DNA from 4 places in the Glutamicibacter sp. JL.03c genome. Region 1 is predicted to be linked to each of the others. Evidence: riboswitches for the same ligand, from Rfam matches in the RefSeq annotation. Region 1 holds a riboswitch; each other region holds the start of a gene.
The links. A riboswitch is a leader RNA that binds a small molecule or an ion and turns the genes downstream of it on or off. The one in region 1 is predicted to bind thiamine pyrophosphate.

Region 1 (7,229 bases):
GCGAGACCGGAGTCGACGTCTTATTGCTGGACCGCGGCTACGACTCGAAACTGGCAGAACGCGCCCCGTGGCTGATGATGGGTGCGAAGACGCTCTCCTACTCGGTGAACATGGCCGCCCTGCGCTACGCCCGCAAGCACGGCGCCCACGACGTCATCTTCACCTCGGCCGACGGCATCATCCTGGAAGCACCGACCTCCACGGTGCTGGTAGCCCAGCGTGATGGCGAGACCAAGCGCCTGCTGACCCCGATGCTGGAAACCGGCATCCTTCCAGGCACCACGCAGAGCGCCATCTTCGACGCGGCAGCCCAGAACGGCTGGGAACTGGGCTATGGCCCGCTGCGCCCCGAGGATCTCTACCAGGCCGACGGTGTCTGGCTGGTTTCCTCCATCCGGCTGCTCACCCCGGTGCGCACCATCGATGCCAAGCCGTTGCGACTGGACGCCGAGCTGCATGACGAGCTCAGCGCCCTCAGCGACGCAATCCGCTAGCCCCAGACGAGGTTGTAGGTGCCGGCCAGCACGGCCGCACCGATAGCCACTGCTCCCAAAACGATGCCAGCCGCAAGCACGGCGGCATCCTTGCCGGTGAAGCTTGCCGTGCGAATCCAGGTCCGCTCGCCCAGGCCGAAGCCCTTGGCTTCCATGGTCACTGCCAGCCGTCCGGCCCGCCGCAGCGCCTGGACCAGCAATGCCAGGCACTGCCCCAGCTTCGCCCCGATGCGCTGGGCTACCGTACCGAAGCTGCCCACGCCGCGGGCCCGGCGCGCTAAGCCAAGCGTGGAGAATTCTTCCACCATCAGCCCCAGCAGGCGCATGCCAGCGAGCGCTCCGAGCACAAAGCGGTGCGGCACCCGCAGCTGCTGCGACAGCGCCCCACCCAGATCGCTGGGATTTGTAGTGGCCAGCAGCAAAATGCAGGGCAGTGCCAAGGCGAAGGCCCGCAGCCCGGTGGCGATGCCCCCGTGCACCGAGCCTTCGGTGATGCTGAAGATCCCGAACTGCGCATACACCGCTCCGCTGTCCTGGCCCACCAGCGCAATGCCCCACGCGCCGATGACCCCGGCCACCAGCAAGGGCCAGGCCCGCTTGAAGAACCGTCCCACGCCCAACCCGGCCAGCGGAAAGGCCAGCAAGGTCGCGCCGACAATCACCACGGCGGAAACCCAGTCCAGGGTGGTGATCAGCGGCAAGGTGGCCGCGGCCACCGCGCCCAGCTTGGCCAGCGGATTGATCTTGGCCAGCCAGCTACGGCCCACCGGCGCATCAAGCACCGGTCCCCGCGCACTAGCAGGCATCTGAGGCGCGCCGGCCGCCAAGCGGATCTCCCCTGCGGACAGGACACTGGCCAAATGCTCATCGTGGGTCACCGCAATGATGGCGGTGCCCTTCTCCAGCTGCTCCACCAGCAATCCGGCCAGTTCCCGCCAGGTATTGGCATCCTGCCCGAAGGTCGGCTCGTCAAGGATCAGCACCTGGGGAGCTGCGGCAAGCACGGTTCCCACCGACAGGCGGCGCTTCTCCCCTCCCGAGAGGGTGAAAGGGTTCGCGTCGGCAAGATGTCCCAGTCCCAAGCGCGCCAGCAGCGAGTCGACCAGGGCATCCACCTCGGCCGGATCGTATTTCAGCTCGTGGCCTGCGCTGGCTTTGGCGCGCAGCGGGGCGAAGGCCAATTCCTCGCGCACGCTCTGGGTGACGAACTGGTGTTCCGGCTCCTGGAAGACCGAGCCGATCCGCCCGATCAGCGCTCCTGCTTTCCAGCTGAAGGGTGAAGCATCCAGCCCGTTGGCCAGCCCCCGGGCAGCCTGCAACTGGCCTGCCGCCGGGACCAGCAAGCCGCCCATGGTCAAGGCCAGGGTTGATTTCCCGGCGCCGTTCTCGCCGCGGATCACCGTGGCGGTGCCAGCGCGCACCGACAGATCCACGGCTTGGGTCCGCGGCGCGTCGCCAGAGCGGGCACTGACCAGTTGCCGTGCTTCCAGCAGCGGCTCGCCAGATTCGGTGACGGCGGTTGGCACCTGCGGCAGATAATTCGGCACCCATAATCCGGCCGCCGACAATTCAGAGCGCAGTTCTTCATCATCGATCAATCGCCGCGGATCCAGGTCGTGGGCCACGCCGCCGCCTGGTTCCAGCACGATGACCCGGTCCATATGCCCGGCCCAGGCATCCAGCCGGTGTTCGACCACCAGCAGCGTGGCGCCCGAAACCTCGGCGGCGTTCAGCACAGCATCGCGCAAGGGCTCGATGCCCTCGGGGTCGACGTTGGCAGTGGGTTCATCCAGCAGCATCACTCCCGGCTGCATGGCCAGGATCCCGGCGAGGGCCAGGCGCTGCTTCTGCCCGCCGGAGAGCTCTTGCGTGCGATGGTCCAAGGGCAGCATGCCCAAGCCGACCGCGTCGAGCGCCTCGGGAATGCGCTGGCGGATGATCGCCGGATCCACCGCCAGGTTCTCGGCGCCAAAGGCCACATCGTCGGCCACCCGGCTTTGCACCACTTGGGTTTCCGGATCCTGCTGCATCAGGCCGACGGGATGCTCCCGGGCGAAGGCATCGGATCCGTCGATCAGCAGCTGCCCGGTGGACTGCTGGGAGTCATCGGCTTCCAGCAGGCCCGCCAGGGCATGCAACAAGGTCGACTTGCCGGCCCCGGAAGGACCGACCAGCAGGACCTTTTGACCCGCGGGGATTTCCAGATCCAGTGACGCGATGGCTGGCTTGTCGCGTTCGGCGTGGTGCCAGCCGAATCCGCGGGCTATGATCTCGGTGCCCCGGCGGGTGGCAGAAGCGGCACCGGTATTGGCCACCGAACTCATTTTGCGGCCAGTTTTCCGGTTTCCAGATGCGCGCGGCGGCTGGCCAGGGCGCCCAGGGCGCCGGTCTTCGCCAAGCCGCGAGTGGCCAGCCATGAGAGCAGGCCGGCAACAACCAGGCCGGAGACGCCGGTGGCAACCACATGGAAGAGCTTCAGCGCCGGGGTGTATTCAACGTAGTACGCCAGGATGTAGGCCTCGGACACACCGGCGAACAATCCGGAGAACAGGCCAGCGAGCAGTGAAACACCCAGATTCCACTTGCGGTAGCGGAAGGCCGCGAAGACCAGTTCCGCGCCCAGTCCCTGGACCAGTCCGGAGATCAGCACGGTGAGCCCGTAGTGGGATCCGAGCAGCGCTTCGATGACCGCGGCCAGCAGTTCGCAGTACAGCGCAGCACCCGGCTTGCGGATGATCAGCGCGCCGAGCACTGCAGGGAACAGCCAGACACCGGTCAACAGTGCGGCTGCTGGCGGGAATGCTGCGAAAGCCAGGGAGAACAGCCCGTAGCCTGCGCTCCAGGCCCAGAAAATGACGCCCGAGGCGACGGCGATCACCGATGCGGTGACGATGTCGACGACGCGCCAGCCCTGGCGGGGCTTTGCTGCTGCTGGATTCATTGTTGGTCCTCCTATATCAAGGAGGGGAGATGTACGGGCTGAAGGCGCGCTGCGCCCACGTCCGCATCCGAGATGCTCGACTTCCTTCGCCGGTACTAGCCGGAGCAGGTTCGAGGGTCTGCGATCTATCGCACTCTCAGCGTCTTGCGACTCCAGCTTCGAAGTCTGACGCTCCCCTGTCGGAAAATTACTGCCCACCTACCATACCGCAGGTATGCTGGGCAGAGGAACGATAAGTCGCGACATTGAAGCGAGGGCAAAATGAATACAGTGCAGAAACTTGCCACCACAGGTATTTCTATCGGCGCCGGTTTTGTCGGCAGCAAGCTGGTTGATCAGCTGTGGAAGGGTTTTACCGGAAACAAGGCTCCTCGCAAGGGCAGCGAAGAAGCGGCTGAGGCCTCATTGCGCCAGGCTCTGGGATTTGCGATCTTCTCATCCATTGTTGCCGCCACCATCCAGGTGCTGGCAGACCGTGGCACCAACAAGGTCGTCGCGCGTTTCAGCAAGTAGTTCTCGAGAAAGGCGGCGTCCCACCATGGGTGGGACGCCGCCTTTCTGCTCTCTAGTCTTCGGCTTTCTCCGCTTCCTTCGACGAGATGTCGATGGCGCCGGTGCCCGGAGTGCTGCCGACCTTGTCAACGACCTGCTTGAGCTCATCTGCGTAGAGCGAGTCCTTGGCCGCGTGCTTGGTGCGGTAGCCCGAACGACCGATCATGTGCGCCGATACCGGTGCGGTCAGAAGCTGCATGCCCCAGGCCAGGAGGAGCAGCGGCACCACTGCCCAGCTGCGCAGGTGGATCGCGAGCCCGGCGAAGATCAGCAGGAATCCAAGGACCTGCGGTTTTGTGGCCGCGTGCATGCGGGTGAGCATGTCGGGGAAGGTGAGCAGGCCGATCCCGGCGATCAGCGACATCAGGCAGCCCAGGATCAGCAGCACCGCGACGAGAATATCCAAGAACATCTCCATCAGGCATTCCTCTGATCGGAAACGTAGCGCGAAACGGTGACCGAGCCGATGAAGCCCAGAGTGCAGGCGGCGATGACGAACAGCAAATAGTCGGTGTGCCGGTTGAAGGCCATCTCCAGGCACAGGGCCGCGGAGATGATCAGCAGCATCACGTCCAGGGCCAGCACGCGATCCAGGATCGAGGGCCCCTTGGCTACGCGGATGACACAAGCAAGGGTGGCCAGGCCGAGCATGATGCCGCAAATCCACATCACGATTTCCATCATTTTTTGCCCCTCATTCGCATCAGGTTGGGTCCGCATTCGTGCTTGATCGCATCGAATTCATCACGGCTGCCGATCGCCATGATCATGCGGCGTTCGATGTCACGCACCGCCTCGCGGGCGCGGTCCATATCCTGCTGCGACTCGATGTTGATGTAGTGCAGGTACAAGGTGGAGGAGCTGCGATCCACGTCTATGACGAAGGACCCCGGGATCAAGGTCAGCACATGGCCGACCGTGGTCACGATCAGATCCGAGTCGGTGCGCAACGGAACCGCGATCACGCCGCTGCGGGTCCTTTTCCCGCGGAATACCGCCAGCTTGGCCACTTCGAAGCTGGCCACGAACACCTGGCCAATAAACCAGATGAACAGCTGCAGGCAGTACCAGAGGTTCATGCGCCCCGAAAGCACCACCGGCGGCAGCGGGAAGAGCGTGACGATCAGCAGCGCGATGATCGCGCCGAAGATCAGGTTCGCCGGCGAGAAGTCCTGCCACAGGGCGCACCACACGAAAAGCAGCAGGGCCAGCAGCGGCCATTCCTGCTTGAGTGTCGCCCGGTGGCGCACGCCAGAGGTATCCAGCGCGTCATCAATACGCTGGTCGCCGGGTTTCAAATTCTTAGTCGGCATCGTCCCCCCTATCCAAGTGGCAAGATCGCGGTGATGTACGCTTCACGGGCGATCAGCTCCGCGGCGACTCGTTCACAGAAATCGAAAATCGGCCCGGCGAAAATGGTCAGCGCAATGCCTGCGGCAACCAGCGACCCGGTGGCGTAGCGCATGCCCCACGGCAAGGACTTCGCCTCCAATTCCCGCGCGAGCTTCAAGCCCAGGGCAGGGTTCTGCGCCCCTCCGGCGGCAGTTTCGGCCGCTACCGCGGCTGCTTCATCCACCAGTTCCTGGTTGGGCACCTCGGCATCAGCGGCGCGACGCCAGAAGATGCGGGCCCACACGCGAATGATCGCCAGCAGCGTCAGCAGGCTGGTCAGCAAGCCAGCGCCCACCACAGCCCAGGTCAGCGGATCCGCATCCTGCACCGCGGCATGGAGCAAGCCGAACTTCCCGAGGAATCCGGAAAACGGAGGGATGCCGCCCAGGTTGATGGCCGGGATGAAGAAGAGCAGCGACAGGGCCGGCGAGAGCTTGGCCAGCGATCCGAGCTTCGTGACATTCGAGCTTCCGGCACGCCGCTCAATCAATCCCGCCACCATGAACAGCGAGGTCTGCACGATGATGTGGTGCCCGACGTAGTAGATGGTCGCGGCGATGGCCAGCGGTCCCCCGACGGCCACTCCGAAGATCAGGTAGCCGATGTGGCTGGTCAGGGTGAAGGAGAGCATGCGCTTGAAGTCCGTCTGCGCCAGCGCGCCGAGGATACCGATGACCATGGTCAATGCCGCGACCACGAGCAGCCCGGCATTGACCACCCCGCCCGGGAAGAGCAGCGTTTCGGTACGCACGATCGCGTAGACGCCGACCTTGGTCAGCAAGCCGGCGAACACCGCGGTCACGGGCGCTGGCGCCGTCGGGTAGGAGTCAGGCAGCCACAGCGACAGCGGGAACACCGCGGCCTTGATGCCGAAGGCAATCAGCAGCAGCACATGCAAAATCAGTTGCGGTCCCTGATCCAGCTCCGGCAGCTTCACCGCCAGGTCGGCCATGTTCACCGTGCCGGTCGCGGCATAGGTCATGGCGATGGCCATCAGGAAGATCACCGAGGACACCACGGACACCACCACATAGGTGGTACCGGCGCGGATGCGTTCGGCGGTGCCGCCCAGTGTCAGCAGCACGTAGCTGGCGGTGAGCAGGATTTCGAACCCGACGTACAGGTTGAACAAGTCGGCGGCCAAGAAGGCGTTGGACACTCCGGCCAGCAGGATGAGGTAGGCCGGGTGGAAGACCGAGACCGGGCCGGGTTCTTCGCCGTCGGCCAAGCCCTGGCTGGTGGCGAAGAAGAGCACGGCCAGCGAGACGAGGGTGGAAACCAGCAGCATGAAGGAGCTGAAGCCATCAACCATCAGCGCGATGCCGAAGGGCGAATACCAGCCGCCGATGTGGATGGCGTAGCTTTCCCCGCCCCACACCGCCGCGAGCATCCCGGCTTCCAGCATCAGGGTCAGGCACAGGACGCCGATGGTGATCAGCCGCTGGGTGCGCACCTGGCGGCGGGCCAGGAACGCGGCTCCGGCGCCGATAATCGGCAGGACGACCGCAAGGGGTGCCAAGTCCAGAAAATTCACTCTTCCCCCTCGCGCACTGGGCGGCCTTCTTCATCGACGAATTCGGTCGTGTCCTCTGCCACCGGCGAGTCTTCCTCTTCATCGTAAGCGGTTTTCTGCGAGACCTTGATATCTTCGGTGTCATCGGCCAGTTCATCGGCGCTGGTCAGCGTCCACGAACGGTAGATCATCGCCAGCAGGAAGGCGGTGACCGCGAAGGTGATCACGATGGCTGTGAGGATCAGCGCCTGCGGCAGCGGGTCCGAGTATTCCTCGGCCGCCAGCCCCGATTGGAAGAGCGGGGCGACCCCTCGCCGTCCTCCGCTGGTGAGGATCA
Region 2 (7,229 bases), 1.3 Mb from region 1:
CTCCTTGGCTACACGGTTAGCTGCTTCGACTTCGCTGCCGAAGTCCAGTCCGGAGATGCCGCTGGGGGAGACCAGCGATGGGACATCTTCGGTGACGGTGCCGATGAAGCCAACAGACAGTCCACCGACTTCACGGATTGCGTATTCTTTGAGCGCAGGAGTCTTGGTGCCGGCCTTATAGACGTTGGCACCCAGTGCGTAGTCCTCGCCGGACTGGCCGGTGGCTGCCGCGTAGCGGTCGGTGACGCGCGTGGTCAGGTCCTCGAAGCCCTTGTCGAACTCGTGGTTGCCTACGACGGAAACATCCAGTCCGGCGGCGCCGAGCGCATCGATCGTTGGAGTGTCCTCCTGGGACGCGGAAGCGAAGGTCGACGCTCCGATATTGTCGCCTGCCGAGAGGAAAAGCGTGTTCTGGTTCTCTGCACGCAATTGATCAACGGCCCCTGCGAGGACTGCTGCGCCGGCGGAATCCCTATCGGCAGCAATCCGGCCGTGGAAGTCATTGATGCCAACCAGGTCCAGGGTCACAGCATCTGCTGCCGCAGGGGAGGCACTGGTGGTTGATTCCTCGGTGGACGTTGCCTGGGCCATGGCGGTTCCGGTGGCTACCAGCGAGAGGGTAGCCAGGGAGGCAAGACTGAGCTTTCTCATCTGCCTGAATGCAGACATGGGTACTCCTAAAAGTGACGAGTGTGACAAGACTTATGTCTATCGCATCTAGGTGAACCTGTCGATGCCTGGAGGTTAAATTGCTGTTTCAGGGCAACGAAAACTAGCGGTTAAATAGTCGAAGCAACGCACCAGCCTGCAGTTGATGCGTTGCTTTGAAATATCGTCAGGAGGCTAGCGCTGTCGGTTCTGGCGTGTTTTGGCGGCGGTGACCGATGAGGCGCCAACGATAGCTCCGAGCATGAGCATGGCTGCTGGAATGAAGAAAATCGTGGACAGTACCCAGCAGGCCATGGCGGTATCCCGATGAGCTGTGTTCAGGGCAAAGCCGAAGAGGCAAACGCTGGTAAACAACAGGAGAGCTCCCGACAACCGTGTCTTCATCACTAAGCCTTTGCAGCTGAGAATTTTGCCAGCAGTCAGTGAACATAATGGCTATTGGCTTGACTAATATCCATAGTGCCACAAATCTATCAATTTGACGATAAGCCTTAAGGAGGATCTTTTGCTGCGACATTATGCTGGCTTCACGCAGTTTTTCAGGATTCGCTCGATGGCATCGTGCTCACCCTTGGTCATCCAAGCCCCGTACTTCGCTTTGACCTGGGTCTGGCGGGAGACATATTCGCAACGGAAACGCTTGTTGGGCGGAAGCCACGAAGCGGCATCTTTGTCGCCCTTTGCCGCGTTGGTCGGACCGTCCGAGGCCATGAGATTCAGCGGGTCATTGGCGAACTTGAACCGGGCGTTTTCTTCCCAGCGCTGCGCTCCCTTTTGCCATGCATCCGAAAGGGCGACGACGTGGTCAATCTGGACCGCGGTGCTGGTGCCCTGGCCACGAACGAAGTTGATGGTGGTATTCGTGTAGGGGTCGTGGAAGGTTCCGCTGAGTACCACGCAGGGCCTGGAAGCGGATTTGTATTTCACGTCTTCCAAGTCGCGAGCCAGGATGTCATTGCGCGCATCGCAGCCATTGTGGTCTGGGTCTTTCCAGCCCTTGCTGAATTTTTCGCGTTCATACCCGGTCTTCGGCGCGCGGCCCTTGATATCGATCTTCGCGAGCAGCTCAAGCGACTCGGAGTAGCTTGCGCGTTGCGTTGCGCTGTCCCAGGTGGTGTCAGCCTGCGCGTCGGGAACGCGGTGCTGCTCGATGGAATCGAGGGTGGAGCATCCCGTGAGGACGAGGGATGAGGCGATGAGTGCAAATGAGAGGGTGCGACGCAGCAGGCGCATGCGGTGGTACGGCTCCTAGGAAGTGGAAGAGGGTCAAGGGGCCATGCCCCTAGAAAACTATATGAGCAGGGGTGGACCGATTAGCTGCACCTGACACGTGTTTGAGTGTGAGATCGGTGTGAATTCGATTCATCCAGCATTTCAAGCTTGTATAACGATACCGTTTCTATGATTTGACGTGCGTTGTTTAATTCAGGTTCCTAACATAAGGTCAATGATAAAGTTCATCCTCAGCCATATTGGAGTGCCTGTGAAGCGGAAACTGCCGCTGGTCCTAGTTCTGATTTTTGGGCTGTGCTCGTGCACCACCCCGGTTTCTCAATTGAAACTTCCAAAAGAATCAACTTCGGACACTAGGGCAGGGGGCGTTGGGGAAGAAACATCAGGGGAAGCGGAGTACGGTTCTGATGACATCACCGATCTCTTCCCGCCGATGATCGGCTTTGGCGCCGTGATCATGAACCATGATGGTCTGACTGGATCACGTGAAGAACTAGAATCCGATTTTCTTGAAAAGAATGGGTTCAGCTCGGGAGCAGGTTCAGCAAATACTTACTCCGCTAATGAAGAAGGGGAAGCTCTGGGCGATCATTTGACCGTCGAGACCACGGCTGGACAGAAAAATCTGGTACAGTTCGCGTGCCAGGGGGTCGGCGCCGTTCGACTTGTTGCGCAAAAGGATGGACAAGTGGTTGCCGAGAAGTCACTACGGTGCTCGATTCCGGCAAATGAAATAAGCATGGAGTTCGTCGTTCCACAGGGCGGGGAAGCTTGGATTGTCCAAGAACCTACCCCCGAAACTCGCGGGATCTATGAAGTAATGTTCTACGGCTAGGACTTGGATGTGCTACAAATGGGAGCAGTGACACGGGGTGCCGCAGGGCGGCTGAGAGAAAACCCGTTGAACCTGATCCAGTTAGTACTGGCGAAGGGAATGTCCTAGATTCAGCGCATGTGTGCACCCTGTAGGTTGAACCGTTCGCGTCCTTGGCCAGGTTCCGTTCGCCCAAGACGCCGTCAAGGAGTTCAAGCACGATGAGCACGGATACCCGAACGTCAGCACACACAGTTGCCCTTCCACTCGAAGATCAGGTCATTCTGGTCACCGGCGGGGCGCGAGGACTTGGCGCATCCATCAGCAGGGCGTTCCTCGAAGCGGGCGCGAAAGTCGCAATTAATTACCGCTCTTCGGCACAGGCTGCTGAAGAGCTCGTCGCGCTCTACCCGGACACCGCCGTTGCCATCCGCGCCGACGTTCGCGACCAAGACGCACTGCAATCGATGACGGCCCAGATCAGAAACCACTTCGGGCGTCCGGTCTCGACGCTGGTGAACAACGCCTTGGTGGATTTCTCTTTCAACGGCGACGCGCGTTCAAGGGCGGAAGCGATTTCAGCGGCAGAACTGAGCGCCCAGTTTGCCGGATCGGTGCTAGCCCCTGTTGCAGCTATCCAAGCAGTACTTCCGGGGATGCGTGAAGCCTGTTTTGGACGCATCATCAACATCGGCACCAATCTGTTCCAGCACCCCGTGGTGCCGTACCATGACTACACCGCCACCAAGGCTGCCCTCTTGTCCTTGACCCGTACCTTCGCCGATGATCTCGGCCCCGAAGGGATCAACGTCAACATGGTCTCCGGCGGACTTTTGCGCACCACGGACGCCTCCGCTGCGACGCCCGAGGCAGTATTCGACCTGATCGCCGCTGGAACACCATTGCGGCGGGTCACTTCGCCTGAAGAACTGGCTGATGCCGTGCTGTTCTTCGCCTCGCCGCATTCTCGCGGAGTGACCGGCCAAAACCTCATCGTTGACGGCGGGCTGGTGAAAGGATGAGCCAGAAGAAACAAGTGCACCTGAACTTGTTCCTTTATGGCGCCGGCCATCACCAAGCAGCCTGGCGGGCCGTGGACTCGGCCGCCGAGCAGCTTTCGGAAACGCAGTACTACATCCAGCTGGCGCAACTGGCCGAAAAGGGACTGCTCGATGCGGTGTTCTTCGCCGATGGGCAAGCGGTGTCATCCAGTGCCGCGCAGGCTGGCCCCACCTGGTTCTTCGAACCGGTGACACTGCTATCTGCCATCAGCCAATGCACCACGAACATCGGACTGGTGTGCACCATCTCCGCCAGCTTCTACTCGCCGTTCCATGCTGCTCGCATGCTAGGCAGCTTGCAGCATCTCTCGCAGGGGCGTGCCGGCATCAACGTGGTGACCAGCATGTGGGACACTGAAGCGCAGAACCACTCGCTCGGCGAACTGCCCGCGCACGCGCAACGATATGCCAGGGCCGGTGAATTCATTGATGTTCTGCACAAGCTCTGGGGTTCCTACCCCCAGCAAGCGGTCCGGATTGACAGGGAGGGGAACTTCACCGATGCATCCCTGCTCCAGGAAATCAATCACGAAGGGGAGCACTTTGCGGTGCGGGGTCCGTTGAATATGCCCAACTCCCAATATGGCGAACCGGTCCTCTTCCAAGCAGGATCCTCGCCCGCCGGACGTGAACTAGCCGCCGCCCATGCCGAAGCGATCTACTCGGTAGCGGCCGACCGCGGCATGGCAGCCGAATTCGCCCGCGATATTTCGCGCCGCACCAAGGACCTGCGAGGAACGGAGAACCGAGCCCTGATCATGCCGGGATTGGTTACCTACGTGGGGCGCACGCTGGAAGAAGCCCAAGCTAAACAGCGCACGCTCAACGAGTTGCTGCCCACCGAGGATGCACTGCGCCAACTGGGTGTATTTTTGCAGCAGGACACCAGCTCATGGCCATTGGACCAGCCCGTTCCGAAGCTGCCGCCCCTGGAAGAGTTCACCGGACCGGCGGGTAGGTACACCACCATTTTGCGCCTCATAGAGCTGCATCAGCCGACGGTCCGTGAACTGCTTGGCCTGCTGGCCGCTGGCGGCGGGCACTGCACGATGGTGGGAACACCGGAAATGATTGCGGATGAGATAGAGCGCTGGCTCGATGAAGGCGCCGCGGATGGGTTCAACTTGATGCCTCCGTCGCTGCCGGGTGCGTTAGAGGACTTTGTCGAGCTGGTCATTCCGGAGCTGCAGCGACGCGGCAGATTCCGTACCAGCTACGAGTCAGCGACCCTGCGCGGAAATCTTGGGTTGGGTGTCCCGCAAACAGCGATACTTGAGTGCAGCTAATCCTGGGTTTGAGTTTCGGGCTTCAGCCCGGGGTAATCACTGTCGAAGTAATCCAGGATTTCCTGTGCCGAATAGAAATCCATGAGGAATGATTCTTGAAGGGCAAAGACGTTTCCCTGGCGGATGGAAGGTATATGCGCCAGGGTTTCATCGGAGGAGAACTGCTGCAAGATTTCCGGGTCGGAGGATAGCAGGAACGTTGCATCTCCGGAAAGCGACTTCGCTAGACCGTCATAACTGGTGAAGGAGAAATCCTCGCGTTCCTGAGTGGAAGTATCAAATTCTTCCGGAGGATCCACCACGGTGAAACCGAGTGCCTCGAATAGCTGCGCATGAGGACCGGTGCTCTGCGCCACCGGAGAGATATTTCCCTGATGATAGGAAAGAATCGACGCGGTGGTGCCAGATGGGATCGCTAACGATTCCTTGAGGCTGGCAAAACGTTGCTTGATGATCTCGTTATTTCGGGTTGATGCGGCCTCGGTCCCGGTAGCTTTGGCCAGGTCTGCACTCAACGAGGTCCATTGCTCTTCGGTGTAATCAACCAGAAGTGTTGGAGCGATGTCCCGTAGCTGGTCCAAGTGCTCCAATTCGGAATCCGCTCCTGAAGCGGAGACCAGGATCAAATCAGGCTTGCGGTCCCGAATGGCTTCAAGATCGAAACTCCCGATTTCATAGAGTGCGTCGACCGAGTGCTTTGAAGCGACGTCCGCCCACTGGCTCAGGAATCCGTGCTTGTCTGTGGCTGGGCTCTGCGGGGCAACCGCGGTGCCAACTACCGGTGCATCGAGGGATAGCAAAGTGCCGGTCACTGATACCGAGGTCGAGACAATGCGTTCGGGCTTGGACGGAATCTTGATGAGGTCCCCTGTTTCGTCGGTGACCATTCGCGGCCAGCCGTCGGCTTCAACAGTGGCGGTGCTGGCTTCGCGGGCTTCAGGATTTGGCGCAGAGGTACAAGCGCCCAAAGAAAGCGCGAGAAAGCAGGTTAGGATGAGGCCAGCGGCCTTGGGCAAAATTGAATGCACTGACGCTACTCCCTGACCTTGGCTTGTTGCATGGTGTCGATCAAGAACCCGACAACGAGTTCCATAGTCCACCACGGTATTGGATGATCTTGTGGACCTTCGGTCTTCAGAGACTATGAAATCCTTCATTGATCAGTCTATATTCTGCTGGGGTGGGTGCTGGTTGCGTGCTGAAGATCATTTTCCACACTAAGACGCCGTCGTTCGATAGGCGGCCTCTCCTTCCAAGGGCGACTGATTGATTCTGACAAGATCCTGGCTTAATTCCTATCCTTCGCCCACTGACGGCATTTGGTCCAGGCCTGGGTATTCCGCATAACCAATCTGTGCACCGTGCGGGTATGACGCCTGGGCAAATTACGTTGCATTGAAAGCGCAACGAGCGAATCGCTGGCGCTTTGCGAAAGGAATATAGGGAGCCACTTGGGCGCTGGCGCGGAATTCTGCTCAAGCAATTCGCTCAGCCCGTGGCCGAGAGCTTTCGCAGCGACCCTGAAAAAAATGGTGCTGGGGAAAGAAGTAGCGCCAGAACCGGCAAGCTTGCTGATTTGGCCAAGGTTAAGGCAACGGCACTGAGAATCAGCAAGAAACCGGCGACAAAGACCGGCACGCGGCGTGATGCGTTGTCCTGCATCTCAAGGAATCGAAGGAGCCCCATAAGCAACAGGCCAGCCGAAAGAAGCCAGATGATCTATTGAATGGCGCTCGCCGAATTGAGCAGGAGCAATAATCCCTTGGATTACAGCAGCACACCTGGGAATAGACGAGCCGCAGAGCTGAAGAACCTGGATCCAGCCATCGAGGACCCTGCAAGGAGTAGTGGAGGATAGTCATCCTGGAATATCGCCTTTTGACCTGAGCATGGATCACGGTCACTGATGGGTTTGGATGTTATCGGCGCAACCTGCCTTCGCGCAGGGTCCAGTACGAAGAAATGTTCGAGGAGTGCTTGTTCAGGTGCCAATACTCGGTAATCCGGCTAATGGCTTTGATAGTGGATCGTTCGGCATGGGCAATGACGCCAACTTGTCCGGCTGGCAGAGCCAGAGACTGGAAGGACGAGGGGAGCACGCTGCTTTTGCCCGCGGGCATTGAATCTCGTGAAAGCCATCGTAAAACAACGCCTTCTGGATGTTTC
Region 3 (7,229 bases), 1.0 Mb from region 1:
CCGAGAGGATCACGGCGTTCATCAACGCGGCGGCGAAGGCGATGCCGGCCCGCTCGAAGACCAAGGTGAATGGCGAGGTGGCGATGTCAGATGCCTCGGACGAGAGCAGTGAGGGGTCCAGGTATGGGATCAACATGCCGATGACAAAGATGGCGCCGATGTAGAAGAGCATGATGCGCCAGAAGATGGTCTTAATGGCCTTCGGCACGTCGCGCTGCGGGTTTTCTGCTTCACCAGCGGCGACACCGACAAGCTCGGTTCCCTGGAATGAGAAGCCGGCAATCATGAACACCGAAACGATGGACAGCCAGCCGCCCACAAATGGCGCGTCGCCCTCGGTCCAGTTGCTGAATCCTGGCGAGGATCCGCCGATGATGCCGAAGATCATCGCGAAGCCGCAGATCAGGAATACGATGACTGTGATGACCTTGATAGCGGCCAGCCAGTATTCACCTTCGCCAAAGGCCTTGGATGACAGGGCGTTGAGCCCGGTGAGCAGCACCAGGAAGATGGCGGCCCAGATCCATCCGGGAACGTCCGGGAACCAGTAAGACATCACGATACCCGCGGCAACCAGCTCGGCGGCGACGGTAATGGCCCAGTTGAACCAGTAGTTCCACCCGATCGCGAAGCCGAAGTGGCGGTTGACGAAAACGGTGGCATAGGTCTGGAATGAGCCTGCCACCGGGAGGCGTGCACTCATCTCACCCAGTGACTGCATCAGCAGCAGCACCATAATGCCAATCAGGGCATAAGCGACGAGCGCGCCACCGGGGCCAGCTTCAGAGATCGTGCCGCCGGACGCGACGAATAGTCCGGTACCAATTGAGCCGCCAATGGCAATCATCTGCATATGGCGAGCTTTGAGGCCACGCTTCAGGCCGTCCTGCGACGGTGCGGGCTCAGTCATGCGTTACATCTCCTGATGCTTAGAAATTTCCAACCTTTCAATCCAAGCACTCTGACCAGTCGCAAAGCTATGAACCGCGCTACAGTAAGCGATCAATAATCTTTCGCTTAGCCCATGAATAAGGAGGATAAATTGCGCTCAAGGTATCAACCACCGTGGTTTTGTTGAGTTCCGAACGCATTTGCGAAAGCCGGTCAAAGCCATGCTTGCCGTGATATGAGCCCATGCCGCTGGCGCCCACGCCGCCAAAAGGCAGGGTGGGAATGACCATCTGGGCCAAGGGTGCGTTGTGCACAATTGCGCCAGCGCGCACCCGGTCCGAGAAAATCGACTGCAAACGAGGACTCTCGCTCATCAAGTAGGCAGCTAGCGGCGAGGGGCGCCGGGCAATGAATTCCAGGGCTTCCTCGAAGCTCTTGACCTCGATGACCGGAAGAATCGGGCCGAAGATTTCCTCGGTCATCAGGGTGCCGTCCAGCTCGACGTCGCGCATGACGGTCGGTGCAATACGCAGGGTCTCTTCGTCGTACTCGCCGCCGAACACCACCTCGCCCTGTTCCAGCATTGCGAGCAATCGTTCAAAGTGCTGGCTGCTGGCAATGCGCCCGAAGTCCGGGTGGGTAATGGGTTCCTTGCCGTAGAAGCTGGTGATTGCCTGCCCCAGGCGGTTGATCAGCGGCGTGGCATCTCCGATGCATAGGATGTAATCCGGTGCGACGCAGGTCTGGCCCGCGTTCATGAACTTCGCATAGGCCAGGCGCTTGGCGGTGGCTGGCGAATGGTTGTCCACGACCGCCGGCGACTTTCCGCCGAGTTCCAGCGTAGTCGGGGTCAGGTGCTTTGCGGCCGCCATGGCGACAATCTTGGCAACCCGCTCCCCGCCGGTATAGAAGATATGGTCCCAACGAGCGGCCAACAACTCGGTTGAAGTATCCACTCCTCCTTCAATGACCGCGAAGACTCGCTCATCAAGATAGAGCGGGAGGAATTTCGCCAAAGCGCCGGAGGTGGCAGGAGCTAGTTCGGAGGGTTTGATGACCGCGGCGTTGCCGGCGGCGATGGCGGCGACCAATGGCGCCAGCACGAGCTGCAGCGGGTAGTTCCACGCGCCGATGATCAGGACCACTCCCAGAGGGCGCGGCTCGATCTTGGCCATGGCTGGCTGCAGTGCCAGGGGCACCTTCACCCCGGTGCTGTCCATCCATTCGGCCAGGTGCCTCAGTGCATATTCGATTTCGGCGCGCACCACGTCGACCTCGGCGAATTTGGCTTCGGTGGGGCTTTTTCCCAGGTCATCGTTCAATGCCTGGAGGAAGTCATCAAGATGTTCCTCGAGCATCTTCTCCAAGGCACGCAGCTGCTGGATCCTAAAGCGGCGCGGATGGGTAATTCGTGCATCGGCCGAACGACGCAGATGGTTCAGCACCGTGGCGATGCGAGACGGATGCTCGTCCACCGGAGGGGCGGAATCGCCGACCGGCTCGGGCAATGGAGTAGAGGTAAACAGACCCATGAACTGAGCGTACGCCACCGAGCAGTATTTCCATCGGATAATTTGCAACGGGATTCATAATGTATCAAGCATTTGATACATTAAAGGTCTTCGGGAGGAACTCATGGAATCTCTGTCATCACAATTCGGCACGTTCGCGGTAGCTGCAATGATCGTTTATTTTTTGTTGCGACTCTATGGCCCAACCAATGACAGTAACTTGCTCAATAGCGCACGGAGGCATGCGTTTTGGTGCGCAATCATTGGCTACTTCGCCAGCAGCTCCTCAAATTGGTTCAGTGATGCCATCAACGTTCCCATTGATGAGCAAAGTACCCTCGATACCGCGGTGGGCATTGCGGTGGCAGCCACCCCGGGCGTGTGGATCGCCTTCATCTATATCGCCAGCCAGTACACCTGGCCGCGCAAATTAAAACCGCTACGCACCGCGACCCTCACTCCACGTTCCTTGACCAGTCCCATACCCAAGATGCTAGTGGCCGCGTTGCTCATCGTTCTGGTCTTAGCGTGCGTGAGCCTCTATTCGGTTCGGGATGTCACAGCCATTGCACCTGTACCCGAGCTTGAAATCAGCACCGATGACTATTATTCCAACAGCCCTTCGCAGGATGGTTTGCGCGCCGCAGGCGAGGTCCTACCGTTCCTCTACGCAAGCCTAGGGTTCCTGATGCTGGCAGCGGTGATCGCTTCCACTGTCATTCTTCGGCGCAAACCACTGCCGGGCATCTCACAGCACAATAACCAGCTGCTCCGCACCACATGGTTGAACCGCCTCTACCGCACTGTCACGGTGTCGATCACGGTCCAGGCCGGAGAAGCCCTGCACTACAAGGCCCAATGGTTTCATAATGAATCCTCACGCTATATCGATGGGACGGGTGCGGGTATCGATTTCATGGAAAGCATGTCCCGAATCGGCGGAACCTTGGATGCGACAGCAAATTACGCTGTGCTGGGCATTTCGGCAGTCATGCTGCTTTGGCGACCACCGACAGATTTTGAAAATGTCACGGTCAGGAAAAAAATTCAGTCCAGCAGGCTGCGCGAGCAGCTACTTTCACTGCAGTTCGCAACAGCAACGCTCACATTCATTGTCCTTTTCGTCGTTTGGCAGCTTCTGCCTGAGATTGATGAATACGCGATGCCTGCAGCCGAACGTGTGACCTGGATGTTGGTGATTCTCACCGGGGCGGCGCTGTTCTATCTTGCCCTCAATGCGCTGTACCTGGGATATGTGAATGTGGTTTCACGCCAGATTTCTGCCGCCAACAAACATTCGGCAAACCTGCCCCTGTGGCCATATATTTGCGCCGGATTGCTCGTCGCCACGAGCACATACTTCTTAATTTTTCCTCCGCTGGACTACCTATGGGGATTCGTTGCGCCCAAGAAAGTTACCGTCATCGCCCTAGTAGTCGTATTGATCATTGCGCACCTAGGATTCATCTGGTTCACGCGCAGAGCCAACATGGCATGGGATGTCTCGGCAGACGAAGAAATCTGGTACCGCCGAGTCTTGGAGCTTCGCTCTTTGCGGACCATTACCGCGGCTATCGTTGCCATGGTAGTTATCGGCTACGAATATCCTGTCCGACTAGAGTTCCTCGCGGTCATGGTCTTCTTGTGGCCTGCGGTCGTATTCCTTGAACGCCCCGTGGGCGGCGTAGCCAAGTCACTAAAGAAATCCATCACCTCATGAGCACGCAGATCACTGTGGATCTTGAAGCAGCCACCGCACCCTACGAACAGATCCGTTCGCAGATCGCCTCTCTCATCAACCTCGGCGAATTAGCCGCCGGGAGCAAGCTGCCGACCGTGCGTGCGCTGGCCACAGACCTCGGAGTAGCCGCCGGAACGGTGGCCCGCGCCTACAAGGAGTTGGAAGCTGAGGGGTTTATTTCTTCGAGGCGCCGCGCCGGCACGATAGTGAATGCCCGATCCGAACCCGTAGACACGCAGGAAGATCTGGTGGCAGCGGTCGACCACCTGTGGCAGTTGGCTGCCGCGCAACATGTGGATGCAGCGACGCTGAAGGCTTTGGTGGCGCGACGTGAACGGTAAGGATTTGTTCTAGGCAACCCTTCTGCGTACTCTCTAAATCAGTGACACGGGGTGTCGGAGAAGCCGACTGAGATGAAACCCGTCGAACCTGATCTAGTTCACGCTAGCGGAGGGATGTCGCATGACTCTGCCTACCGTTGCCCAAAAATACCGGCAACGCTCCCCCTTGGTTTTCTGCCTGACGAATACTGTCGTCACCAACTTCACCGCCAATGTCTTATTGGCTTCGGGTGCTTCACCGGCCATGACCAACCTGCCCGGCGAGGCTGGCGGGTTTGCGGCCCTGGCCTCTGCGGTACTGGTGAATCTCGGCACTCCCAGCACCGAGCAAATGATTGCCATGGAGGAAGCGGTAGCTTCGGCGAGCGCCGCCGGAACCCCCTGGGTATTGGATCCAGTAGCCGTGGGCGCCCTGTCCGTGCGCACCGATTTCGCACACCGTATCGTGCAGCAGCGCCCCACCCTGATCCGCGGCAATGCTTCAGAAATCCTGGCCCTGGCAGGCAAGGACTCCAGCGGCCGCGGCGTCGATTCGGCCGATACCGTCCAGGCGGCGCTGGATGCCGGACGCGAACTGGCCAGCGAACATGGATGCGTTGTCGCCATCTCCGGTGAAGCCGACGCCATCATCGATGCAAGCCGCAGCGTCCTGGTGCACACCAACGGCATCGGGCTGACCAGGATCACGGGCGGCGGATGCGCGCTAGGCGCCTTTAACGCCGGCATGCTCGCGGTACACGAGGACCCTTTCGAAGCGGCCATCGCCGCCCACGGTTTCTACGGCCTTGCCGCAGAAAAAGCGCTGGCAGCGAGCAACGGCCCCGGCAGCTTCGCCGTCGCCTTCCTGGACGCCCTGGCCGCCACCGAACCTGAAGAACTGCAGAATTTGAAGTACGAGGAACTGAACCATGGATAATATCGGCGCATACCTGGTTGCCAACACCGCCAGCTGCACTCCACGCACCACCCTGGAAGTCATTGAAGGCGCGGTGGCCGGTGGCATCGAGTGGATCCAGCTTCGGGCCAAGGATGAGACCGCGCGGGAGTTCTTCGAGCTGTCCTGCCTCGCGGCCCGGCTCACCGAGGGCAAGGCGAAGCTGCTGATCAACGATCGGATCGACGTGTTCCTGGCTGCCCGCGCGGCGGGAGCCGCGGTCAATGGCATCCATATCGGGCAGAAGGATATTCCGGTGCGCCTGGCACGCCAGATCATCGGCGAAGGCATAATCGGCCTGAGCGCTTCCACCGATGAACAGCTGGCGCAGGCCAATCTTGATGCCGAGGCCATCGACTACCTCGGCGTCGGCGCAGTACGCGCCACCCCCACCAAAAAGGACCATCCCACTCCGTTGGGCCTGGATGGTTTTGCGCGTGCCGCCTCGCTGACCGAGCTGCCCTGCGTCGCCATTGGCGCAATTACCGCTGAAGACGCCGGCGCCATCCGCGCCGGTGGCGGCTCCGGGCTGGCAGTAGTCCGGGCCATCTGCAATGCCGAGAACCCGCAAGAAGCCAGCGAACAGCTGGTCGCTGCCTGGGCGGCGGCCCAGTGAAAAACATTCTCTCGATCGCCGGCTCTGACCCCTCGGGCGGAGCCGGAATCCAGGCGGATCTCAAAGCCATCGCCGCCAATGGCGGATACGGCATGTGCGTGATCACCGCGCTGACCGCACAGAATACCCAAGGGGTGAGCGCAGTGCAGGCCATCGGCGGCGAGTTCGTGCTCGCCCAGTTGGAGGCCCTCAGCGCCGACGTGCAGATCGATGCGATCAAGATCGGGATGCTGGCCAACGCCGAGGTGATTCGCGCAGTCAATGGATGGCTCGATACGGTCGATGCCCCCGTGGTCCTGGACCCGGTCATGGTTGCCACCAGCGGAGACCGGCTCCTGGAGGACGAAACGGTGCTCGATTCGCTGTTGGACCGCGCCTCGGTGATCACGCCTAATCTGCTGGAGCTAGCCACTCTGCTGGGTGAACCGGCAGCAGCCAGCTGGCCGCAGGCCCTGGAGCAAGCGCAACGCCTGGCCGCCAAGCATGATGCACTGGTCCTGGCCAAGGGCGGGCACCTGGACGGAGAGCTCTGCCCCGACGCACTGGTCTCGAGCGAGGGCGTGCTGGCTGAGTTCAGCAACCCGCGCCTCGATACCAACAACACCCATGGCACCGGCTGCACCCTCTCCAGCGCCCTGGCCACCCTTTTCGCGGCATCCGGCGACTGGGTCGGCGCCCTCGAACAGGCCAAGGCGTATTTGTTCCGCGCGATCGGCGCGGCCGATGCACTGAACGTCGGCAGCGGGCACGGTCCGGTGAACCACTTTGCCGACTTCTTCAGCGACGCCGATCCGATGGATGGCTGGTGGCAGCAGATCCAGGGGCTGCGCGACTCGATCGACAATCTGGAGTTCATCACCCAGCTGGCCGATGGCACGCTGGCCAAGGCGGACTTCGAATACTATCTGGCCCAGGATGCCCTGTACCTGCAGCGCTACGCCCAGGTATTGTCCGAGGCCAGCTCCTTGGCCCCGGATCTTGAGGCGCAGCGCTTCTGGGCGAATTCCGCCAGCGAGATCCTGGAAGGCGAGTTGCAGCTGCATCGCAGCTATTTGGCCGAGGGCAGAGCGAACCCCAGCGCCATCACGCTGAACTACGTGAATCATCTGGCCGCGTCCGCCTCGAGCTATGCCGAGCTGATTGCCGCGATCCTTCCGTGCTACTGGCTTTACCAGGACATCGGCCAGCGCCTGGC
Region 4 (7,229 bases), 150 kb from region 1:
GGCCACCATGCCACGCACCATCCGCCGCATCGCTTCGGAATACCTGCGCGACCCGCAGGAAGTTGCTGTCAAGTCCAAGCAGTCCACCGGCACCAACATCACCCAGCGCTACCTGCAGGTTATGGGTGCCCACAAGCTGGACGCCATGACCCGCATCCTCGAATCCGAGGAATTCGACGGTGTCATCACCTTCGTACGCACCAAGATGGCTACTGAAGACTTGGCTGACAAGCTGAAGGCCCGTGGCTTCACCGCCGCAGCCATCAATGGCGACATCCCGCAGCAGCAGCGTGAACGCACCGTCGAGAACCTGCGTTCGGGCAAGATCGACATCTTGGTCGCCACCGACGTGGCAGCTCGTGGCCTGGACGTGGAACGCATCAGCCACGTCATCAACTTCGACATCCCGCATGACACCGAGTCCTACGTGCACCGCATCGGCCGTACCGGTCGTGCAGGCCGCTCTGGCGACGCGATCCTGTTCATGACCCCACGCGAAAAGTACCTGCTGCGTGCCATCGAGAAGGCTACCCGCCAGCCGGTGACCCAGATGCAGCTGCCTTCGCTGGATTCGGTGAACAACCGCCGTATCCAGAAGTTCACTGATCGCATTGATCAGACCATCAGCGGCCAGGACCTGACCACCTTCCGTGAAATCGTCGAGAAGTTCGCCGCTGATCACGAAGACCTGGATCAGCTCGAAATCGCGGCTGCGTTGGCTCTGATGGCTCAGGGTGGCCGTCCATTGCTGATGACCGAACCAGTGATTCCTCCTTCGAAGAAGGCCCGCATGGATCGCGATCGCCCAGAGCGCGGCGACCGTGGCGATCGCGGCCCACGTGCCCGCAAGACCGCTGCCGAAGGCAACGCCATGTACCGTCTGGCCATCGGCCGACGCAACCGTGTGCAGCCAGGCTCGATCGTCGGTGCTTTGGCCAACGAAGGCGGCTTCAACTCCTCGGAAATCGGCGGCATTGAAATTCGTTCGGACCACACTTTGGTTGAGTTGCCAGCGGAGCTGAGCAAGGATCAGTGGCGCGCACTGTCCAAGACCCGCATTGGCGGCGAGCTGATCAGCATGGAGCTGGACTCCGGCCGCAAGCCACGTCGTGACGACGAAGGCGACCGCGGCGGCTTCCGTGGCGGACGCGGCGGGGACCGTGGTGGGTTCCGCGGTGGCCGTGGCGGTGGCTTCAACGACCGTCGTGGTGGCGGCGAGAAGCGCTTCGGTGGTCGCGGCGGCAAGGATCGCTTCAGCGATTCGGGCCGCAGCGGCGGACGTCGCGACTACTAAGCCAGCGCTTCCGCAGCTCACCAGCTGCACAGCGAAACGCCCCTGGATCAAGCTTGAGAGCTTGGCCAGGGGCGTTGCCCGTTTAAACCGCGGAAAGCGCGTCTGAACCAGGCCTACGAGGTGGTATTGCCTACCGGGATCTGGTCTCCGAGGTACACCGTTCCGCCGCTGTCGATGAATTCCTTGCTCTTCGCAGCCATTCCCGCCACGGCAGCCTGTTCCTGAGCAGAGCCGAACTCATCACGGATGTCCTGCGATATCCGCATGGAACAGAACTTCGGGCCGCACATCGAGCAGAAGTGGGCCGTCTTGGCGGGTTCCGCGGGCAGGGTTTCATCATGGAATTCCTGCGCGGTCACCGGATCCAGGCTCAACGCGAACTGGTCATTCCAGCGGAACTCGAAGCGCGCCTTGCTCAATGCATCATCTCGTGCGGTGGCCCCGGGATGCCCCTTGGCCAGATCTGCGGCGTGGGCGGCGATCTTATACGTGATCACACCGGTTTTCACGTCATCGCGATTAGGCAGTCCCAGATGTTCCTTGGGGGTGACATAGCAGAGCATGGCGGTGCCATAGCGGGCGATTTCGGTGGCACCGATAGCGCTGGTGATGTGATCGTAGCCGGGTGCGACATCGGTGACCAGCGGACCGAGCGTATAGAAGGGCGCGCCGTCGCACAGTTCCTGTTGGCGTTCCACATTCTCGCGGACCATATGGAATGGAATATGTCCCGGCCCTTCCACCATGACCTGCACGTCGTACTCCCACGCGCGCTGGGTCAATTCGGCCAGCGTATCCAGTTCAGCGAACTGGGCGGCGTCATTTGCATCGGCGATGGAGCCCGGACGCAGCCCGTCACCCAAGGAGAAGGCGACATCATACTGGGCGAAGATCTCGCAGAGCTCGTCAAAGTGGGTGTAGAGGAAGTTCTCTTCATGATGGGCCAGGCACCACCCTGCCATGATGGACCCGCCGCGCGAAACGATCCCGGTGACGCGGTTCGCCGACAGCGGGACATAGCGCAAGAGCACGCCGGCATGGATGGTCATATAGTCCACGCCCTGCTCGCATTGCTCAATAACGGTGTCGCGGAATATCTCCCAGGTCAGGGCGTTCGCTTCCCCATTGACCTTTTCCAGTGCCTGGTAGATCGGCACGGTGCCGATGGGGACCGGCGAATTTCGAATGATCCATTCACGGGTGGTGTGGATGTCATCGCCGGTCGATAGGTCCATCACAGTGTCTGCGCCCCATTTGGTGGCCCACTGCAATTTGGAGACTTCTTCTGCAATGGAGCTGGTCACGGCGGAATTGCCGATATTCGCGTTGATCTTCACCAAGAATGCTTTGCCGATGATCATCGGTTCGGATTCAGGATGGTTGATATTCGAGGGGATGATCGCTCGTCCGGCGGCAAGTTCGCTGCGCACCAGTTCGATATCGCAGTCCTCGCGCAGGGCAACGTAACGCATTTCCGGGGTGATGATCCCGGCGCGAGCGTAGTGCATTTGCGTCACCGTTGCCCCGTCAGCGGCCTTGAGCGGGGGAGCGGAGCGTCCTGCCCACTCTTCGCTTGCGGTGCCCCGTCGGACCGCTGAACGGCCATCGTCATGCAGGTTCCGTGCGCGCCCCGCATATCTCTGCACGTCTCCACGCTCAAGAATCCAGGATTCCCGAAACGGTGTCAGTCCTTGCGTTGGTTCGCTTCCCGGCCCGCTGGTGCGATACACAACCACTGGCTCGTTGGGCTGGCCATTGGGGGAGTCCGCAAGCTTGATCTGCGTAACCGGAACTGAAATCCCATCGGCTTCGCGAAACGCGAGAGAGTGGGCGGAATGCTGTTCAAATTGTTCCATTGAGAAACTCACTTCCTTCGCCGGCATTACCCGGACAGGTTCAACGGTCGCGGACAGCTGCAGTCCGATCTCAGCCCCTGCCATGGGGCTCCCGTGTGGTCGCAGATGACACTAGCACGAAAATTTCTGGTGGAGGCAACCAGAGTCCACATCGTGACTGCAACGCGATGAAGGGAACCGGTAAAAGAACGAAGAAAAATTGGCCCGTTTCGAGCCAGAAATAAAGTTCGCGGAGAACGAAAAGAGAGACAATCTGGATCCAGATTGTCTCTCTTATTTCGAGCCCCCTGCCGGAATCGATCCGGCGACCTCGTTCTTACCAAGAACGCGCTCTACCACTGAGCTAAGGGGGCAACGAGTAAATACTCTACACAGGTTTTTGGTGTTTGCAAAATCCTGAACGCATTTGTAGTTGAGGTCACAAGAGTCCTACTCAAGTCATGAATGAAGGCTATATGCCAAGCGCCATCCGGATGTTCATGATGGTCGGAATAATCGCGACGAAAGGCTCTCGATTTCCGATCAGCCAACGATGGAATACGGCGACAAGAGATTTATTGGCCAGGCGCATTGGATTTATCGCGCGGCTCCATTGGTCGACACTACCTGGCTTGGGAACGCGAGGTTTCAGGTATGGATTCGCTGGAGGAATGAACGGCGTATCCGGCTGGCTGTTATCTGGGATTGGCCACCAAATTCCGCTCAGTGAGCATCGTCACCCAAGCACTTTTGTGCCAAGGATCGTCCCGCCTGAACCAGAGGGTTTGGTAAAGCTCGTTCTGACTAGTAATTATTCGCGATTCAAGCCGTCGTTGGACAGCAAGATCTCGATTTTTGTTTGCACGAGAATCCGTGTAGAGTATTTACTCGTTGCCCCCTTAGCTCAGTGGTAGAGCGCGTTCTTGGTAAGAACGAGGTCGCCGGATCGATTCCGGCAGGGGGCTCTGAGTGAGAAGCCTTCTTGGCTTCTACTGGATTGCTTCTCACTTGTGGCGGCGTAGCTCAGCTGGTTAGAGCGCACGACTCATAATCGTGAGGTCCCGGGATCGAGTCCCGGCGCCGCTACAGATTTAGCCCCGGAATCCTGTTGGATTCCGGGGCTTTCTCGTCCCCGGAACTTCTGAAAATTGAAATGCCTCCGAGCGCATCAAATTTGCAGCCGGAGGCATTTCATCGTTCAGGGTGCAGCTACTCTTTCTCGCCCTGTTCCTTGCTTGTCGAGGCTTCCTTGGCGAGCATCAACAGACCTTGGATTACGTCAGAATCCACTTCTTGGCCCTCGGGTTTCTCGCTGTTGGCATCATGGCCATGAACTTCTGTGTGCAGCCGCTGCATCTGCATATCAAGCTTCGTGGCCACGGCCGCGGCGTCGGCGAGTTCTGTAGCCAAATGCGCTGGTACTTCACCATCGTATTTGTAGAAAATCTTGTGCTCCAGGCTGGCCCAGAAATCCTGGGCGATCGTTCTGATCTGCAGCTCGACGACGACATCGATCGGCCCGTCGGAGAGGAAGACGGGGATTTCAACGATGGCGTGCACGCTCTTGTATCCGCTGGGCTTGGGGTTCTTTATATAGTCCTTGATCTGGATGACGCGGATGTCATTTTGCGCCGTCAAGGTATTGAGTACCTTGTAGATGTCTTTCACGAAGCTGCAAGTGATGCGGACGCCGGCAATGTCGCTGATGTTTTCGCGGATTGCCGTGAGCGAGGGATGGATATTCCTCTGGCTCACTTTGCGCATGATGCTCTCAGGCGTTTTCACCCTGGAGGTGATGTGCTCAATGGGGTTGTACTTGTGCAGGTAGAGGAACTCTTCACGAAGAATGGAAACCTTGGTGAGTACCTCGTCGACGGCAAATTGGTATTCCATCATGAAACGCTGGAACTGAAGCCGGAATGCTTGAGACATTTCTTGTAGTTCGCCAGAGCTTAGATTTGCCGTAGAAGGCAGCGGGATGACGCCGCTATTTTCCTCTGGATATGGAGTGGAAATCCTAAATCACCTCTACAGGTTGGGGCGAAGTCAACAGACATGAACGCTCTATAGTTTTAGCGTAGGTCATCCGTCTAAGAATTAAGCTAGAAGAAGTCGTGAATCTATCGGGTGGACGTGGTGATTTGCGAAAAGGAGTGCGGGACATGATTGAAGAGCGGATGCTGCCGACCTATGCAGCCGGCGCGATTGACGTTCCATTTGTCATCGGATTTTTTCAGGAGCGCGTTCAGGTGGACACCTGCTGGCCATCACATTCCCATCCGACGCATGAGCTGCTCTGGAACCAGCAGGGAGTCTCGTCGGTCAGCGTTGGCCCGAAGACGTGGACCATCACCCCGGTGCTAGGAGTCTGGATGCCTGCAGGTGTTTTGCACGAGGGGGCTGCCCGAGCGGACAGCGTGTGCAATATGAGCCATTTCGGAATCACCAGCGTTGATTCGATTGCCGAAGAGCCTGTTCCCGTAGTCATTGCCCCGCTATTGCGTCTGCTCTTGGAACGCCTGGCGGATCCTGGGCTGACGCCAAAGTCGCGTGCCATCACGGAAGCCGCGGCGATGGATAACCTTCAACCCGCGCCGGGGTGCCTGGCTATTCACGTGCCGCAGTCCGAATTACTGCAGCCGATAGTCGCAGAGATGATCGGCCAGCCGAAGCCTGCGCCCAGTCTTCAGCAATGGGCCGACCGGTTGGGGGTGAGTGGACGAACCATCTCCCGGGCGTTCCAGGCGGAAACCGGTATCGGATACTCGAGATGGGCGGGTTCATTGCATGCCCAGCAAGCCATGGAGATGGTGGCAGGCGGGGAAGATCTTCAAGATATCGCCCAACTTTTGGGGTTCAGCTCGCAGAGTTCGTTGGGAGCGGCGTTTCGCCGGAACACCGGGTTCACGCTTTCATCTTTCCGCGACACCAAGTAGGCGTGTCAGTTTCGCGCGAATATTGTCAATTTCGCGTGATTGCGAACTTTTGACGCGATCCATATGATAGGGAGGAAAGGCTCACCTAAGTGGATTGCTAAACGGGACTCATTCGTATTACTTGACGTTGTCCTTGTTGTCATCAGCACCTGAAAGTTGGGCACACTCGCTGACACCTCGTGGAGAATCACCCATGCCCGCATTACGCCGCACCTTCTGGAAACCTCTTGCTCTCATCTCAGCCGCAGCACTGGCATTGACCGGTTGCTCATCAGCCGCGACCGGCTCCGAAGAACAGACAGCTGCCGCGTCTGAAGATCAACAGAGCTTCCCCCAGAGCATCAAACATGCGCTGGGTACCGCGGAAATCGAGAAAAAACCTGAGCGGATTGCCACCGTGAACTGGTCCAACCAGGAAGTTCCGCTGGCCCTCGGCGTCGTCCCGGTAGGCATGGCCGCCGCAAACTTCGGCGACGACGATGGCGACGGCATCCTGCCTTGGGTCGAAGAGAAACTCACTGAACTCGGCGGAGAGGCTCCCGTGCTCTTTGACGAAACCGACGGCGTGGACTTCGAAGCTGTCGCTGACTCGAATCCTGACCTGATCCTGGCCGGGTACTCGGGTCTTACCGCGGAAGACTACGAGATTCTGAGCCAAATCGCTCCAGTCGTGGCCTATCCCGAAGCCGCCTGGTCCACCAGCTGGCGCGAGAACATCGAACTCAGTTCCCGAGCCATGGGCCAAGAAGCCGAAGGCAAGGAAATGATCGAAAGCATCGAAAAGGAGATTGCTGAAGGCCTCGATGAGCACCCGAACATCGCCGGAAAATCGGTGATGTTCGTGACTCACGTTGACCCATCGGATCTGTCCACGGTCAACTTCTACACCACCCACGACACCCGTACCGCGTTCTTCGATGATCTTGGCATGACCACACCGAAGGCTGTCGCCCAAGCATCCAGCGGTGAAGTTAAATTCTCCGGAGAAATTTCCGCAGAGAATGTTGATGAGCTTTCGGACGTCGACGTCATTGTCACCTACGGTGATGACTCCCTCATCGACACGCTCGAAGCAGATCCTCTGCTCTCCCAGATGCCGGCAGTCAAAAACGATGCAATCGTCGCCCTGGACGGCAGCGGACCACTGGGAACCGCAGCCAATCC

Region 2: another riboswitch for thiamine pyrophosphate. It lies ahead of OF385_RS01690 (3-oxoacyl-ACP reductase); the one in region 1 lies ahead of OF385_RS12140 (ECF transporter S component).
Region 3: another riboswitch for thiamine pyrophosphate. It lies ahead of thiM (hydroxyethylthiazole kinase); the one in region 1 lies ahead of OF385_RS12140 (ECF transporter S component).
Region 4: another riboswitch for thiamine pyrophosphate. It lies ahead of thiC (phosphomethylpyrimidine synthase ThiC); the one in region 1 lies ahead of OF385_RS12140 (ECF transporter S component).

What each region holds. Positions count from the first base shown of each region.
Region 1 covers NZ_CP107575.1:2,618,696-2,625,924, forward strand. Annotated here, with positions in the region: gene OF385_RS12130 (aminodeoxychorismate lyase) at 1-494, shown strand, start outside; gene OF385_RS12135 (ATP-binding cassette domain-containing protein) at 491-2,818, opposite strand; gene OF385_RS12140 (ECF transporter S component) at 2,815-3,435, opposite strand; TPP riboswitch at 3,500-3,623, opposite strand; gene OF385_RS12145 (DUF4235 domain-containing protein) at 3,697-3,948, shown strand; gene mnhG (monovalent cation/H(+) antiporter subunit G) at 4,001-4,405, opposite strand; gene OF385_RS12155 (monovalent cation/H+ antiporter complex subunit F) at 4,405-4,671, opposite strand; gene OF385_RS12160 (Na+/H+ antiporter subunit E) at 4,668-5,300, opposite strand; gene OF385_RS12165 (Na+/H+ antiporter subunit D) at 5,309-6,913, opposite strand; gene OF385_RS12170 (Na(+)/H(+) antiporter subunit C) at 6,910-7,229, opposite strand, start outside.
Region 2 covers NZ_CP107575.1:358,148-365,376, forward strand. Annotated here, with positions in the region: gene OF385_RS01670 (bifunctional metallophosphatase/5'-nucleotidase) at 1-669, opposite strand, end outside; gene OF385_RS01675 (hypothetical protein) at 844-1,053, opposite strand; gene OF385_RS01680 (HNH endonuclease family protein) at 1,186-1,902, opposite strand; gene OF385_RS01685 (hypothetical protein) at 2,117-2,737, shown strand; TPP riboswitch at 2,761-2,854, shown strand; gene OF385_RS01690 (3-oxoacyl-ACP reductase) at 2,938-3,738, shown strand; gene OF385_RS01695 (LLM class flavin-dependent oxidoreductase) at 3,735-5,063, shown strand; gene fepB (Fe2+-enterobactin ABC transporter substrate-binding protein) at 5,060-6,091, opposite strand; gene OF385_RS01705 (siderophore-interacting protein) at 6,983-7,229, opposite strand, start outside.
Region 3 covers NZ_CP107575.1:62,464-69,692, reverse strand. Annotated here, with positions in the region: gene OF385_RS00325 (amino acid permease) at 1-910, opposite strand, end outside; gene OF385_RS00320 (aldehyde dehydrogenase family protein) at 990-2,423, opposite strand; gene OF385_RS00315 (hypothetical protein) at 2,527-4,122, shown strand; gene OF385_RS00310 (GntR family transcriptional regulator) at 4,119-4,484, shown strand; TPP riboswitch at 4,522-4,616, shown strand; gene thiM (hydroxyethylthiazole kinase) at 4,606-5,400, shown strand; gene thiE (thiamine phosphate synthase) at 5,393-6,034, shown strand; gene thiD (bifunctional hydroxymethylpyrimidine kinase/phosphomethylpyrimidine kinase) at 6,031-7,229, shown strand, end outside.
Region 4 covers NZ_CP107575.1:2,466,217-2,473,445, reverse strand. Annotated here, with positions in the region: gene OF385_RS11455 (DEAD/DEAH box helicase) at 1-1,294, shown strand, start outside; gene thiC (phosphomethylpyrimidine synthase ThiC) at 1,408-3,150, opposite strand; TPP riboswitch at 3,146-3,255, opposite strand; tRNA gene OF385_RS11445 (tRNA-Thr) at 3,432-3,503, opposite strand; tRNA gene OF385_RS11440 (tRNA-Thr) at 4,023-4,094, shown strand; tRNA gene OF385_RS11435 (tRNA-Met) at 4,142-4,215, shown strand; gene OF385_RS11430 (GTP pyrophosphokinase family protein) at 4,339-5,061, opposite strand; gene OF385_RS11425 (helix-turn-helix domain-containing protein) at 5,292-6,065, shown strand; gene OF385_RS11420 (iron-siderophore ABC transporter substrate-binding protein) at 6,259-7,229, shown strand, end outside.